4 regions of the Mixta hanseatica genome follow, and region 1 is predicted to be linked to each of the others. Evidence: predicted binding sites of a transcription regulator. Region 1 holds the regulator's gene; each other region holds the start of a gene.
The links. The regulator PurR, encoded in region 1, represses purine synthesis genes. The targets are predictions, from matches to a motif close to CANGCAAACGTTTGCNTG.
Positions count from the first base shown of each region.

Region 2: gcvT (glycine cleavage system aminomethyltransferase GcvT) is a predicted target of PurR. The motif match lies at 1,461-1,478, and genes of this name have one in related genera.
Region 3: guaB (IMP dehydrogenase) is a predicted target of PurR. The motif match lies at 1,807-1,824, and genes of this name have one in related genera.
Region 4: glyA (serine hydroxymethyltransferase) is a predicted target of PurR. The motif match lies at 1,585-1,602, and genes of this name have one in related genera.

Region 1 is NZ_CP082904.1:2,056,230-2,059,340, reverse strand. Features, by position in the region: gene K6958_RS10010 (C40 family peptidase) at 1-529, shown strand, start outside; gene cydH (cytochrome bd-I oxidase subunit CydH) at 592-681, opposite strand; gene purR (HTH-type transcriptional repressor PurR) at 965-1,990, shown strand; gene punR (DNA-binding transcriptional activator PunR) at 2,026-2,934, opposite strand; gene punC (purine nucleoside transporter PunC) at 3,046-3,111, shown strand, end outside.
Region 2 is NZ_CP082904.1:3,534,675-3,537,785, forward strand. Features, by position in the region: gene gcvH (glycine cleavage system protein GcvH) at 1-290, opposite strand, end outside; gene gcvT (glycine cleavage system aminomethyltransferase GcvT) at 312-1,406, opposite strand; gene ubiI (FAD-dependent 2-octaprenylphenol hydroxylase) at 1,918-3,111, opposite strand, start outside.
Region 3 is NZ_CP082904.1:3,162,210-3,165,320, forward strand. Features, by position in the region: gene guaA (glutamine-hydrolyzing GMP synthase) at 1-211, opposite strand, end outside; gene guaB (IMP dehydrogenase) at 280-1,746, opposite strand; gene xseA (exodeoxyribonuclease VII large subunit) at 1,916-3,111, shown strand, end outside.
Region 4 is NZ_CP082904.1:3,211,130-3,214,240, reverse strand. Features, by position in the region: gene K6958_RS15235 (aspartate/glutamate racemase family protein) at 1-170, opposite strand, end outside; gene hmpA (NO-inducible flavohemoprotein) at 209-1,393, opposite strand; gene glyA (serine hydroxymethyltransferase) at 1,714-2,967, shown strand; gene K6958_RS15220 (3-phenylpropionate MFS transporter) at 3,095-3,111, shown strand, end outside.

The sequences.
Region 1 (3,111 bases):
CGTGAAAAAAAGCAGCCTTAAAAAGAGCAAACAACGCTATGGTCGTCAGCGCGGCGACAAAAATTCGACGGCGCTCGCAAAGCGCGGGCCGCTGGAAATGAGTAAGGCGCACCGTGAACGCTATCAAAAAGCGCGTGAAACGGCGATGAACAAACTGATGAGTCAGCTAGGTAAGCCTTATCTGTGGGGAGGCACCTCGCCTCATACCGGTTTCGACTGCAGCGGTCTGGTCTGGTACGCCTATAAAGATGTAGTGAAATTTAAGATCCCGCGTACCGCCAATGAGATGTATCACCTGCGTGATGCGGCTCCGATTAACCGTGAGGCGCTGGAGAAAGGCGATCTGGTCTTCTTCCGCATCAATAACCGCGGCGCGGCCGATCACGTGGGCGTCTATCTGGGTAACGGCCGCTTTATTCAGTCACCGCGAACCGGTAAAGATATCCAGATTAGCCAGCTTAGCGATGATTACTGGCAGCGGCACTATGTTGGCGCGCGCCGCGTGATGACGCCGCGCACCATTCGCTAACGCTGTTGCGCAACAAAAAAGCCTGTCTTAGTGACAGGCTTTTTTTATCCTTCGTGCTGCGATCAGTGCATTACGGCAGTGAAGCTAAATGCAATAATCATCAGCAATGCCGCAACCGTGGTGCCTATTGATAGTTTTAAATCGGTGCTCATTCACCCTCTCCTTTAACCACACAAAAAATAACGGTATAGATTTTCCCATACTCCCTGGTAAAAATCTCGTTTTCTTTGCGCCACCTTGATAGAATCCCCGCCTTGCGTTGCGCAACGACAAAAAACCACCGTTGCCAACCCTTATTTTAAAGACGTCCCGCCTATCAGACGTACCTCAGCCCGCCAATTTCACCTTTATGCGTGCTGAATAACGCCATGCGGACGCAAACGATTAACATTAGCCTGATCAGACTATTACGTCAGGCGCAGGAGTATCTTTTTAATGGCAACAATCAAAGATGTCGCAAAGCGTGCCGGCGTTTCCACTACTACGGTATCGCACGTCATCAATAAAACGCGTTTTGTCGCGGAAGAGACCCGAGAGGCCGTCTGGGCAGCCATCAAAGAATTACACTATTCGCCCAGTGCCGTTGCGCGCAGCCTGAAGGTTAACCATACCAAATCGATTGGTCTGCTGGCGACTTCCAGCGAAGCGCCCTATTTCGCTGAGATTATAGAAGCGGTGGAAACGCGCTGTTTCGCTCGCGGCTATACCCTGATTTTGGGCAATGCCCACAACGATTTACAGAAACAGCAGGCTTACCTCTCCATGATGGCGCAGAAGCGCGTGGATGGCCTGCTGGTAATGTGTTCTGAGTATCCTGAAGCACTGCTGAAGATGCTTGAGGAGAACCGCAATATCCCTATGGTGGTGATGGACTGGGGCGAATCCCGCGGCGATTTTACCGATACCGTGCTGGATAACGCGTTTGAAGGCGGCTATCTGGCCGGGCGCTATTTGATCGAGCGCGGCCACCGCGACATCGGCGCGATCCCCGGCCAGATGGAGCGCAACACCGGCAGCGGACGTTTTGCAGGTTTCGTAAAAGCGTTGAATGAAGCCAACATCCCGGTACGTGATGAGTGGATCGTGCAGGGCGACTTTGAACCGGAATCGGGCTATCGCGCCATGCAGCAAATCCTGGCGCAAAAGCAGCGCCCTACCGCTGTTTTCTGCGGCGGTGATATTATGGCGATGGGCGCGATTTGCGCTGCGGATGAGATGGGGCTGCGCGTGCCGCAGGATATCTCCGTTATCGGCTACGATAACGTGCGCAACGCGCGCTATTTCACCCCAGCGCTGACCACGGTACATCAGCCAAAAGAGCAGCTGGGCGAAACCGCTTTCGATATGCTGCTGGACCGTATTACCAGCAAACGCGAAGAACCGCAGACCATTGAAGTGCATCCTACGCTGATTGAACGCCGCTCCGTTGCTGACGGTCCGTTCCGCGACTACCGCCGTTAATGCCTGAGGCTCAGGAAAACCGCTTCCTGAGCCTGCTACTCCTCACGCAGCCATTCCCGATTGATGGTTTCCGTATCGCCAAGATAGTCCAGTAGCCAGCGCAGCGCGGGTGAATTACTTTGCTCTGACCAGCTCACGCAACAGAAGCTATCCGGGAAAGGCTGCGGTAAGGTCAGCTCCGTTAGCTGCCGGGCTTGCAGCAGCGGCGCGGCAAAGTGGCCGGGCACCATCCCCACGCACAGCCCGGCGCGCAGGCAATCAAAGGCGCTTTCCCAGTCGGGCACCACCAGCCGGCGCTGATTATCCAGCGTCCAGGTGGTACGTCGCGGCAGCGCGCGCGAGGTATCTTCCAGCACCAGCGACGGCCAGGGACGAATATCATCATCCTGCAGCTGGGTCGTTATGCCGGCTAACGGATGATTAACGCTGACCACGCAGCGCCAGTTGAGCGCCCCCATATCGCGGAAGGCGAAGCGCCCGCCCACCGGGATCGCCTGGGTTGCGCCAATCGCCACATCCACCCGTCCGTCGGCCAGCGCATCCCAGACGCCGTTAAACACTTCCGGCGTAATCAACAGCTCCATATCCGGAAAGTGCCGGTAAAAATCGAGCACCAGCTGGCGGGTACGCTGCGGTTTAACGATACGATCCACCGCAATGCTTAACTGCCCGCGCCAGCCGTTCGCCACCTGTTGACACTGTCGCCGCGTGGCTAGCATTTTTTTGATAACAGCGCGTCCTTCGCGAATAAAAAGCTCTCCTGCCTCGGTCAGCACCACATCGCGATGCCGCCGTTCAAAAAGCGGCACCGCCAGCCAGGATTCCAGCTGACGCACCGTATAGCTGATGGCTGAGGGTACGCGGTGCAGCTCTTCCGCGGCAGCAGAAAAGCTGCCGTTACGCGCCACGGCATCAACCACTTCCAGTGCATATTCAGACCACATTTTTTGCCTGCAAAAATTTTGATATCAAGCGGCAAATTTTAGCGTTTCACATTGAGAAAAACATCCTTTACCCTCGCGCCGTCTGTTCACCTGCTTATAAACGAGAAAGAGATGCCTGGTTCAAAAGGATTTATGCTCTATCTGGCCCTGCTCAGCACGCTGGGTTTTCTGGCCACC
Region 2 (3,111 bases), 1.5 Mb from region 1:
TACGGCTCGCTGTTAACCAGCTCCGGCGAGGCTTCCAGCGCATCGTTAACCGCCACGACTTCGCCGCTTAACGGCGCGTAAATATCAGAAGCGGCTTTGACCGACTCCGCCACGGCGCAGTCATCGCCGGCGGCAAAGCTGCTGCCCACGTCCGGCAGATCGATAAAGACCATATCGCCCAGTAGTTCCTGCGCATGTTCGGTAATGCCAACGGTATAAGTGCCGTCCGCTTCCTTACGTACCCACTCATGACTTTCACGATATTTTAATTCATTTGGCACATTGCTCATCGCTGCATTCTCCTGCACTGGTTACTGAGCGACCGGTTTACCGGCGCGAACAAAAATCGGTTTAGTGACGTTGACCGGCATTTCCCGATTACGAATCTGTACAATGGCCTGCTCGCCAATCCCCGCCGGAACGCGGGCCAGCGCGATACTGCAGCCTAAAGTGGGGGAAAAAGAGCCGCTGGTGATAATGCCCTGCTGCTGGTTGCCCTGCGCATCGGTAAACATCACCGGCAGATCGTTACGCAGCACGCCTTTTTCCGTCATGATCAGGCCGACCAGTTTTTCGGTGCCCTTTTCACGCTGATGCTCCAGCGCTTCGCGTCCGATAAACTGCCGATCGGCAGGCTCCCAACTGATGGTCCAGCCCATGTTCGCCGCCAGCGGCGAGACGCCTTCATCCATATCCTGACCGTAGAGATTCATCCCGGCCTCCAGACGCAGCGTGTCGCGTGCGCCCAGCCCGGCAGGCTTCACGCCCGCCAGCAGCAGCCGCTGCCAAAACTCGGCGGCCTGCTCGCCCGGCAGCGCGATTTCATAACCGCTTTCACCGGTATAGCCGGTAGTGGCAATAAAAAATCCGTCTGACTCCACGCCAAAGAAGGGCTTCATGTCACTGACGACCTGACGCTGCGCATCGCTAAACAGCGTTTGCGCTTTCTGTTGCGCATTCGGTCCCTGCACCGCAATCAGCGCCAGATCGTCGCGAACCTGTATCGTGACGCTAAACGGCTGCGCATGCTCGCTGATCCACGCCAGGTCTTTTTCGCGCGTGGCGGAATTGACCACCAGCCGGAACCAGTCATTGCTCATAAAGTAAACAATCAAATCATCAATCACGCCACCCGATGCGTTCAGCATGGCGCTGTACAGAGCCTTTCCTGGCTGCGTCAGACGGGCGACATCATTAGCCAGCAACCTGCGCAGAAATTCCCGGGTGCGCTCACCGTGCAGATCGACAATGGTCATATGAGAGACATCAAACATGCCGGCATCGGTACGCACGGCATGATGTTCATCCATCTGCGAGCCATAGTGCAGCGGCATCATCCAGCCGTGGAAATCCACCATACGGGCGCCGCACGCCTGATGCTGTTGGTACAACGGAGTCTGCTTCATAACATTCCTGTGCGTTAACGGGTTAACTGGACGCTAAATGAGGCTAAAACGTCCGACGCAAACGTTCTCTCTGCCCTGACGTTATCACCGAATGGCCTGATTAACCATAAGCTAAACAAGGGCGAATCACGTGTGTCCCTGGCCGGAACCGAATGAATTGTGCAGAATTTTTCACTGAAAAAATGCGTGGCAAGGCACATAACCAACAACAAAAGCGTAACAAAGCCGTTTAAAAACCAGACAGCCGCTTAATGACGCTAAAAAAAGCCGTTGATAAGCACGCCATGAAATTAGAAAAACTAATGCGAATACGCAGGTAAAATTAGAATAATTCAAACGAGCAGACTAAAAGCGTGCAGCTGCCTCAAACTGGTGCAAGAGGGGAAAAAAGGCCCGAAGCCATGGATAAACAGCCCTTAACGGCACAAAAAAAGGGCCGAACGGCCCTGAGGTAAGCATGCGCTGTACATTTAACGAAAGATCGCCTGAACGCCCCTGTTACAAGCTGCGCTTAGCGCAGCCATTCCGGCAGATCCTGCAGACCCATGGCCTGCTTCAGCAACCGCGGCTTAACGCCGGGTAGCCGATCCGCCAGCCGCAGCCCCACATCGCGCAGCAGCTTTTTCGCCGGATGATTACCGGCAAACAGATCACGGAAGCCCTGCATATTCGCCAGCATGACCGCCGCGCTGTGTTTACGGCTGCGCTCATAGCGGCGCAGGTAAAGATGCTGACCAATATCTTTGCCCTGCTGTTGCAGACGGCGGATTTCGCCAATCAACTCAGCGGCATCCATAAAGCCCAGGTTAACGCCCTGCCCGGCCAGCGGATGGATGGTATGCGCCGCATCGCCCACCAGCGCCAACCGATGCGCAGCAAACTGACGGGCATAACGCGCCGTTAGCGGGAAGGTTTGACGCTCGCTTTCCAGCTCGCACAGGCCAAGACGCATATCAAAAGCGACCGACAGCTGCTGATTAAACAGCGCAGCGGGCATCTCGCGCAGCCGGGTGGCTTCCTGCGGCGGCAGCGACCAGACAATCGAGCAAAGATGCGCATCGTTCAGCGGCAGAAAGGCCAGAATCCCTTCGCCGTGAAAAACTTGCCGCGCCACCGCCTGATGAGGCTGCTCGGTACGGATGTTCGCCACCAGCGCGTGATGCTGGTAATCCCAAAAGGTTAAGGGAATATCCGCCTTTTCACGCAGCCATGAGTGCGCACCATCTGCGCCGATCAGCAGGCGGGCACTCATCATGCTGCCATCCTGCAGAGTGATAAAGGCTTCGTTATCGCCGAAAGCCACCTGCTGCAGCTGCGCCGGCGCCAGCAGCGTAATATCGCTTAGCTGCTGCGCCCGCTGCCATAAAGCCTGGTGAATTGCCTGATTTTCAATGATATAGCCCAAATGACTGACGCCCTGCGGCTCATCGAACTCAATACGGCCAAAGCTATCGCGATCCCACACTTCCATGCCGTGATACGCGCTGGCGCGTTGCGCCAAAATCGCCGACCAGACATCAAGATGTTGCAGCAGTCGTTCACTGGCGGCATTAATCGCCGACACGCGCAATCCGTGCGGTTCGCTGGGGTTAAAGGCGTCCGGCACCGATTTTTCCAGCACCGCGATACGCAGACCACAGCCCTGTAATCCGCAGGCTACCGCCAGCCCTACCATACCGCCACCGGCGATCACCACATCATAAGT
Region 3 (3,111 bases), 1.1 Mb from region 1:
GCGGGCTGTTAAGCTCGGTGGTGCTTTCCGGGCCGCCAGAGAGGATGATCCCGCTCGGCTTAAAGCCACGGATCTGCTCTTCAGTCACATCCCACGCCCAAAGCTCACAGTAAACGCCCAGTTCACGCACGCGACGCGCGACCAGCTGGGTGTACTGCGAACCGAAATCGAGGATTAAAATACGGTGCTTATGAATATTTTCCGTCGTCATTAAGGCAATTCCAGGGCGATAAACTCAATAAAAGCGCCCGGCTGAAGCCGGGCGAGAAAGGTTCGGGATTAGGATCCCATGCGGTAGTTCGGAGACTCTTTCGTAATGGTCACGTCATGAACGTGGCTTTCCGAAATGCCCGCGCCGCTGATACGAACAAATTCTGCTTTGGTGCGTAGTTCTTCAATGGTGGCGCAACCGGTCAGCCCCATGCAAGAGCGCAGGCCGCCCATCTGCTGGTGAACGATCTCTTTCAGGCGGCCTTTATACGCCACGCGGCCTTCGATCCCTTCCGGCACCAGCTTATCCGCAGCGTTGTCGCTCTGGAAATAACGGTCGGAAGAGCCTTTGGACATCGCGCCCAGAGAACCCATGCCACGATAGGATTTAAACGCGCGTCCCTGATAGAGTTCAATCTCGCCCGGAGATTCTTCAGTACCGGCCAGCATAGAACCGACCATTACGCAGGCGGCGCCAGCCGCAATCGCTTTCGCGATATCGCCAGAGAAACGAATGCCGCCATCGGCAATTACCGGTACGCCGGTACCTTCCAGCGCTTCTACCGCATCGGAAACCGCAGTGATCTGCGGCACGCCGACGCCGGTCACGATACGGGTGGTGCAGATAGAACCCGGGCCAATACCCACTTTCACCGCGCTTACGCCCGCCTCGGCCAGCGCTCGAGCGCCTGCGCCGGTAGCGACGTTGCCGCCGATGATTTGCAGATCGGGATATTTAGCGCGGGTTGCGCGAATGCGCTGCAGCACGCCTTCGGAATGGCCGTGAGAAGAGTCAATCAGCAATACGTCAACCCCAGCGGCAACCAGCGCATCTATGCGCTCTTCGTTGCCGGCGCCGGCACCGACCGCCGCGCCGACGCGCAGGCGGCCATGCTCATCTTTACAGGCCAGCGGTTTACGCTCTGCCTTCTGGAAATCTTTCACGGTGATCATGCCCAGCAGGCGGAAACTGTCATCCACCACCAGCGCTTTTTCCACGCGCTTCTCGTGCATTCTCTGCAGCACGACTTCGCGCGCTTCACCCTCTTTCACCGTTACCAGCCGCTCTTTCGGCGTCATTACCGCCGTCACCGGCAGGCTCAGATCGGTAACGAAACGCACATCGCGACCGGTAATAATGCCCACCAGTCGGTTATCGTCACTCACCACCGGATAACCGGCAAAACCGTTACGCTCGGTTAACTCTTTTACTTCGCGCAGCGTGGTGGTCGGCAATACGGTTTGTGGATCGGTCACCACGCCGCTTTCATGTTTTTTCACCTTGCGCACTTCTTCAGCCTGGCGCTCAATGGACATATTCTTGTGGATAAAGCCCAGCCCGCCTTCCTGCGCCAGTGCGATAGCCAGACCGGCTTCGGTCACGGTATCCATAGCAGCAGAGAGCATTGGAATGTTCAGACGAATTTTTTTGGTCAGTTGGGTACTGAGATCGGCCGTGTTAGGCAGGACAGTAGAGTGAGCAGGAACGAGCAAAACGTCGTCAAAAGTGAGTGCTTCTTTAGCGATTCGTAGCATGGCAATATCTCAACCTGGGGTGAATGAGAACAGATAAAATATTGCCGCGGCATTATACAGGGCGTAATCGGTTGCCTCCAGCTTTTTTTCAGAAAATGTCTTGATCATCCCCGACAGCCATGTAGTATCGACTAATTAACTCGCTGATTTATTATTTGATCCCTATCACATGTCGCTACCTCCTTCCGCCAATATTTTTACCGTTAGCCGTCTTAACACCACGGTGCGTCAGCTGCTGGAAGGCGAAATGGGACATATCTGGCTCAGCGCTGAAATCTCCAACTTTACCCAGCCCGCTTCCGGCCACTGGTACTTTACGCTTAAAGACGATACCGCCCAGGTGCGCAGCGCGATGTTTCGCAACAGCAACCGCCGCGTGACCTTTCGTCCACAGCATGGCCAGCAGGTGCTGGTGCGCGCTACGGTCACGCTTTATGAGCCGCGCGGCGACTATCAGCTGATCGTGGAGAGCATGCATCCAGCCGGCGAAGGATTGCTGCAACAGCAGTTTGAACAGCTGAAGCAGCGGCTGGCGGCGGAAGGCCTGTTTGAGCAGCAGCATAAACAGCCGCTACCCGATCCGGCGCGCCAGGTCGGCGTGATCACCTCCGCTACCGGCGCGGCGCTGCATGACGTGCTGCGCGTGCTGCATCGTCGCGATCCTTCCCTGCCGGTGATCATCTATCCCACGGTGGTACAGGGCAATGACGCACCCGCCGCGATTGTCCGCGCCATCGAACTGGCTAACCAGCGCAATGAGTGTGACGTGCTGATCGTAGGGCGCGGTGGTGGCTCGCTGGAAGATTTATGGTGTTTCAATGATGAACGCGTGGCGCGGGCTATTTTTGCCAGCCGTATTCCGATTGTCAGCGCCGTCGGCCATGAAACCGACGTGACGATTGCCGATTTCGTCGCCGATCTGCGCGCCCCGACGCCTTCGGCGGCGGCGGAAATGGTCAGCCGTAACCAGGTGGAACTGCTGCGTCAGCTGCAGTCACAGCAGTCGCGGCTGGAAATGGCGATGGATTATTATCTGGCTCAGCAACAGCGTAGCTTTACCCGTCTGCAGCATCGTTTGCAGCAGCAGCATCCGCAGCTGCGACTGGCACGTCAGCAGACCACCCTGTTCCGCCTGCAGCGTCGGCTGGATGAGGCGATGCAACTACAGCTGCGTGACGCTACGCGTCGGCAGGATCGTCTGGCGCAGCGCCTGACGGTCCAGCAGCCGCAGCGCAATATCAACCGGGCGCAGCAGCAGCTTCAGCAGTGGCATTATCGCCTGGCGCAGGCGATGCAGCAGCGGCTGAGCGAAGAGAAGCAGCGCTTTAGCGTGTTGGCGGCGCATCTGGACGGCGTCAGTCCGCT
Region 4 (3,111 bases), 1.2 Mb from region 1:
CAGTCGCCTGCTGCCTGCAACTGCTCTATTTCATAAAAATCGACGCTGTACATCACCAGCCTGGCGGAGTGTAAACCGCCAAGCTGCGCGTTAATGCCTTCGTTGATAATCTTGTAGTAGAGCGCCGTTGACTCCCAGCTCATCCCGCCCAGCAAACCGATTGTTTTCATGCTTCACCCGTGTAAATACCCAGACTCAGCAGATCAGCTTAAACCACTTTGTGCGGGCCAAACACCTCATAATGAATATGCTGATTCGGTACGCCAGCATCCAACAGCTGGCGAGCGACAAACTGCATAAAGCTTACCGGGCCGCAGAGGTAGTAGTGGCGGTGAATATCAGCCAGATCGGCGGCAACGGCGGCCAGATTCATCATGCCCTGAGCGTTAAAGCGTCCGGCATCTTCAGCGCGCGGGTTGCTGTACCAGACATGGCTGCTGAAGTGAGCCAGCTGCGCGCCGGTTTGCGCGACTTCATCGGCAAACGCGTGGCGAGCGCCGTTTTCTGCCGCGTGCAGCCAGCTTACCGGCGCCTGATGCTGTTGTTTAGCAAGGGCGTGCAGCATCGCCAGCATGGGTGTTAAGCCGACGCCGGCGGAAATCAGGGTTACGGGCGTGGCGGCGTCCGCCTGCAGGAAAAAGTCACCGGCCGGCGCCGCCAGGTTAATTACATCGCCGACTTGCGCTTTCGCATGCAGCCAGCCGGAAACCGTACCCTGCGCCTCATGTTTCACGGCGATGCGATAATCGCGGCCATTTGGCGCATGGGTCAGGGAATATTGACGGATTTCATGGTTAGCGAAGTCAGGGTCCTGAACATGCACTCCCAGGTACTGGCCGGGTTGGAAATCTGCTACCGGCTTGCCATCCACCGGCGTCAGGGTAAAGCTTTTAATCACCTCGCTCTGCGGCTGAATAGCGCTAATGCGGAAAGCGCGAGTGCCGCGCCAGCCGCCCTGTTTTTTCTCATGCTCGTGATAAATCTCTTCTTCACGCTGGATAAAGACATTAGCCAATACGCCATAGGCTTTGGCCCAGGCGTCCAGCACTTCCGGGCCAGGGCGCAGCATTTCATCAATGGTCGCCAGCAGGTGCTTGCCCACAATCTGATACTGCTCAGGCTTAATGGAAAAGCTGGTGTGTTTCTGCGCAATGCGCTCAACGGCCGGCAGCAGGGCCGCCAGATTTTCCAGATTGGCGCCGTAGGCGCAGATGGCGTCGAACAGGGCCTGACGCTGATCGCCATTGCGCTGATTGCTCATATTAAATACATCTTTCAGTTCCGGATTATGGGTAAACATCCGGTCATAAAAGTAAGCGGTCAGCGCGGGGCCCGTCGCCGCAACGGCGGGCAGAGTAGATTTAACGGTAGCGATAGTTTGGGCATCAAGCATGGTGGCTCTCCGATTAGCTTTATAAGTTGCATTTTAAATGCATGTTAATCGCTTTTGTCGATATTTGTAAATAACCCTGAAAAAATAAAGGATGCCGAGGTTAACAATAATGAAAAAACTGCAAGCGAAGACTGAATAACTATCGTGATAAAAGCGGAGAGCAAATCGGGCTGTAGGCCTTGCCAGCGCTCAAGCCAATCGTTTGCGTAAAAAGCGGGCCATGAGGCTATGCTTCCACCTGCAAAACGGTTTACACTGTGGGCCTTCGCCCGTCAGGGCCATATAGTGCCGTTTAAAGTTAGCTGAGTCAGGAGATGCGGATGTTAAAGCGAGATATGAACATTGCCGATTACGATGCCGAGTTGTGGCAAGCAATGGAGCAAGAAAAAGTGCGTCAGGAAGAGCATATTGAACTGATTGCTTCAGAAAACTACACCAGCCCGCGTGTAATGCAGGCGCAAGGTTCACAGCTAACCAATAAATATGCCGAAGGCTATCCGGGCAAACGCTACTACGGCGGTTGTGAGTATGTCGATATCGTTGAGCAGCTGGCGATCGATCGCGCCAAAGCGCTGTTTGGCGCAGATTATGCCAACGTCCAGCCGCATTCTGGTTCACAGGCAAACTTTGCGGTCTATACCGCGCTGCTGCAGCCGGGCGACACCATTTTAGGTATGAACCTCGCGCATGGCGGTCACCTGACGCACGGCTCTCCGGTAAACCTCTCCGGCAAACTGTATAACGTGGTGCCTTACGGCATCGACGAGACGGGCAAGATCAACTATGACGAACTGGCGTCGCTGGCGCAGCAGCATAAGCCAAAAATGATTATCGGCGGCTTCTCCGCCTATTCCGGCGTATGCGACTGGGCGAAAATGCGTGAAATCGCCGATAGCGTAGGCGCTTATCTGTTTGTTGATATGGCGCACGTTGCCGGTCTGATTGCCGCAGACGTCTATCCGAACCCGGTTCCGCATGCGCATATCGTCACTACGACTACTCACAAAACCCTGGCGGGTCCGCGTGGCGGCCTGATCCTGGCGAAGGGCGGCGACGAAGATCTGTATAAAAAACTGAACTCCGCTGTGTTCCCGGGCGGACAGGGCGGCCCGCTGATGCACGTTATCGCCGGTAAAGCGGTGGCGCTGAAAGAAGCGATGGAGCCGGAGTTCCGGGTTTATCAGCAGCAGGTAGCGAAGAACGCCAAGGCGATGGTCGAAGTGTTCCTGGAGCGCGGCTATAACGTGGTTTCCGGCGGCACCTATAACCACCTGTTCCTGCTGGATCTGGTGGATAAAAACCTGACCGGTAAAGAGGCGGATGCCGCGCTGGGCCGCGCGAACATCACTGTGAACAAAAACAGCGTGCCGAACGATCCTAAGAGCCCATTCGTCACGTCCGGTATCCGTATCGGTACCCCGGCGGTTACCCGTCGCGGCTTTAAAGAAGCGGAAGTTCGTGAGCTGGCCGGCTGGATTGTCGACGTGCTGGATAACATCAATGATGAAGCGACCATCGAGCGCGTGAAGCAGAAAGTGCTGGAAGTTTGCGCGCGCTTCCCGGTTTACGCCTGATTGTTTTTCTCTCGCTTTAACAAAAAGCCCCGTCCCGTTGGCCGGGGCTTTTTTATGCCCTGTGAAGCCCTCAATTGCTTATCTTTCCGCGATTTGCCAAAGTAGCGCCTCATTGTCGGGGGGAAATATGACGGTCCGTTCAAC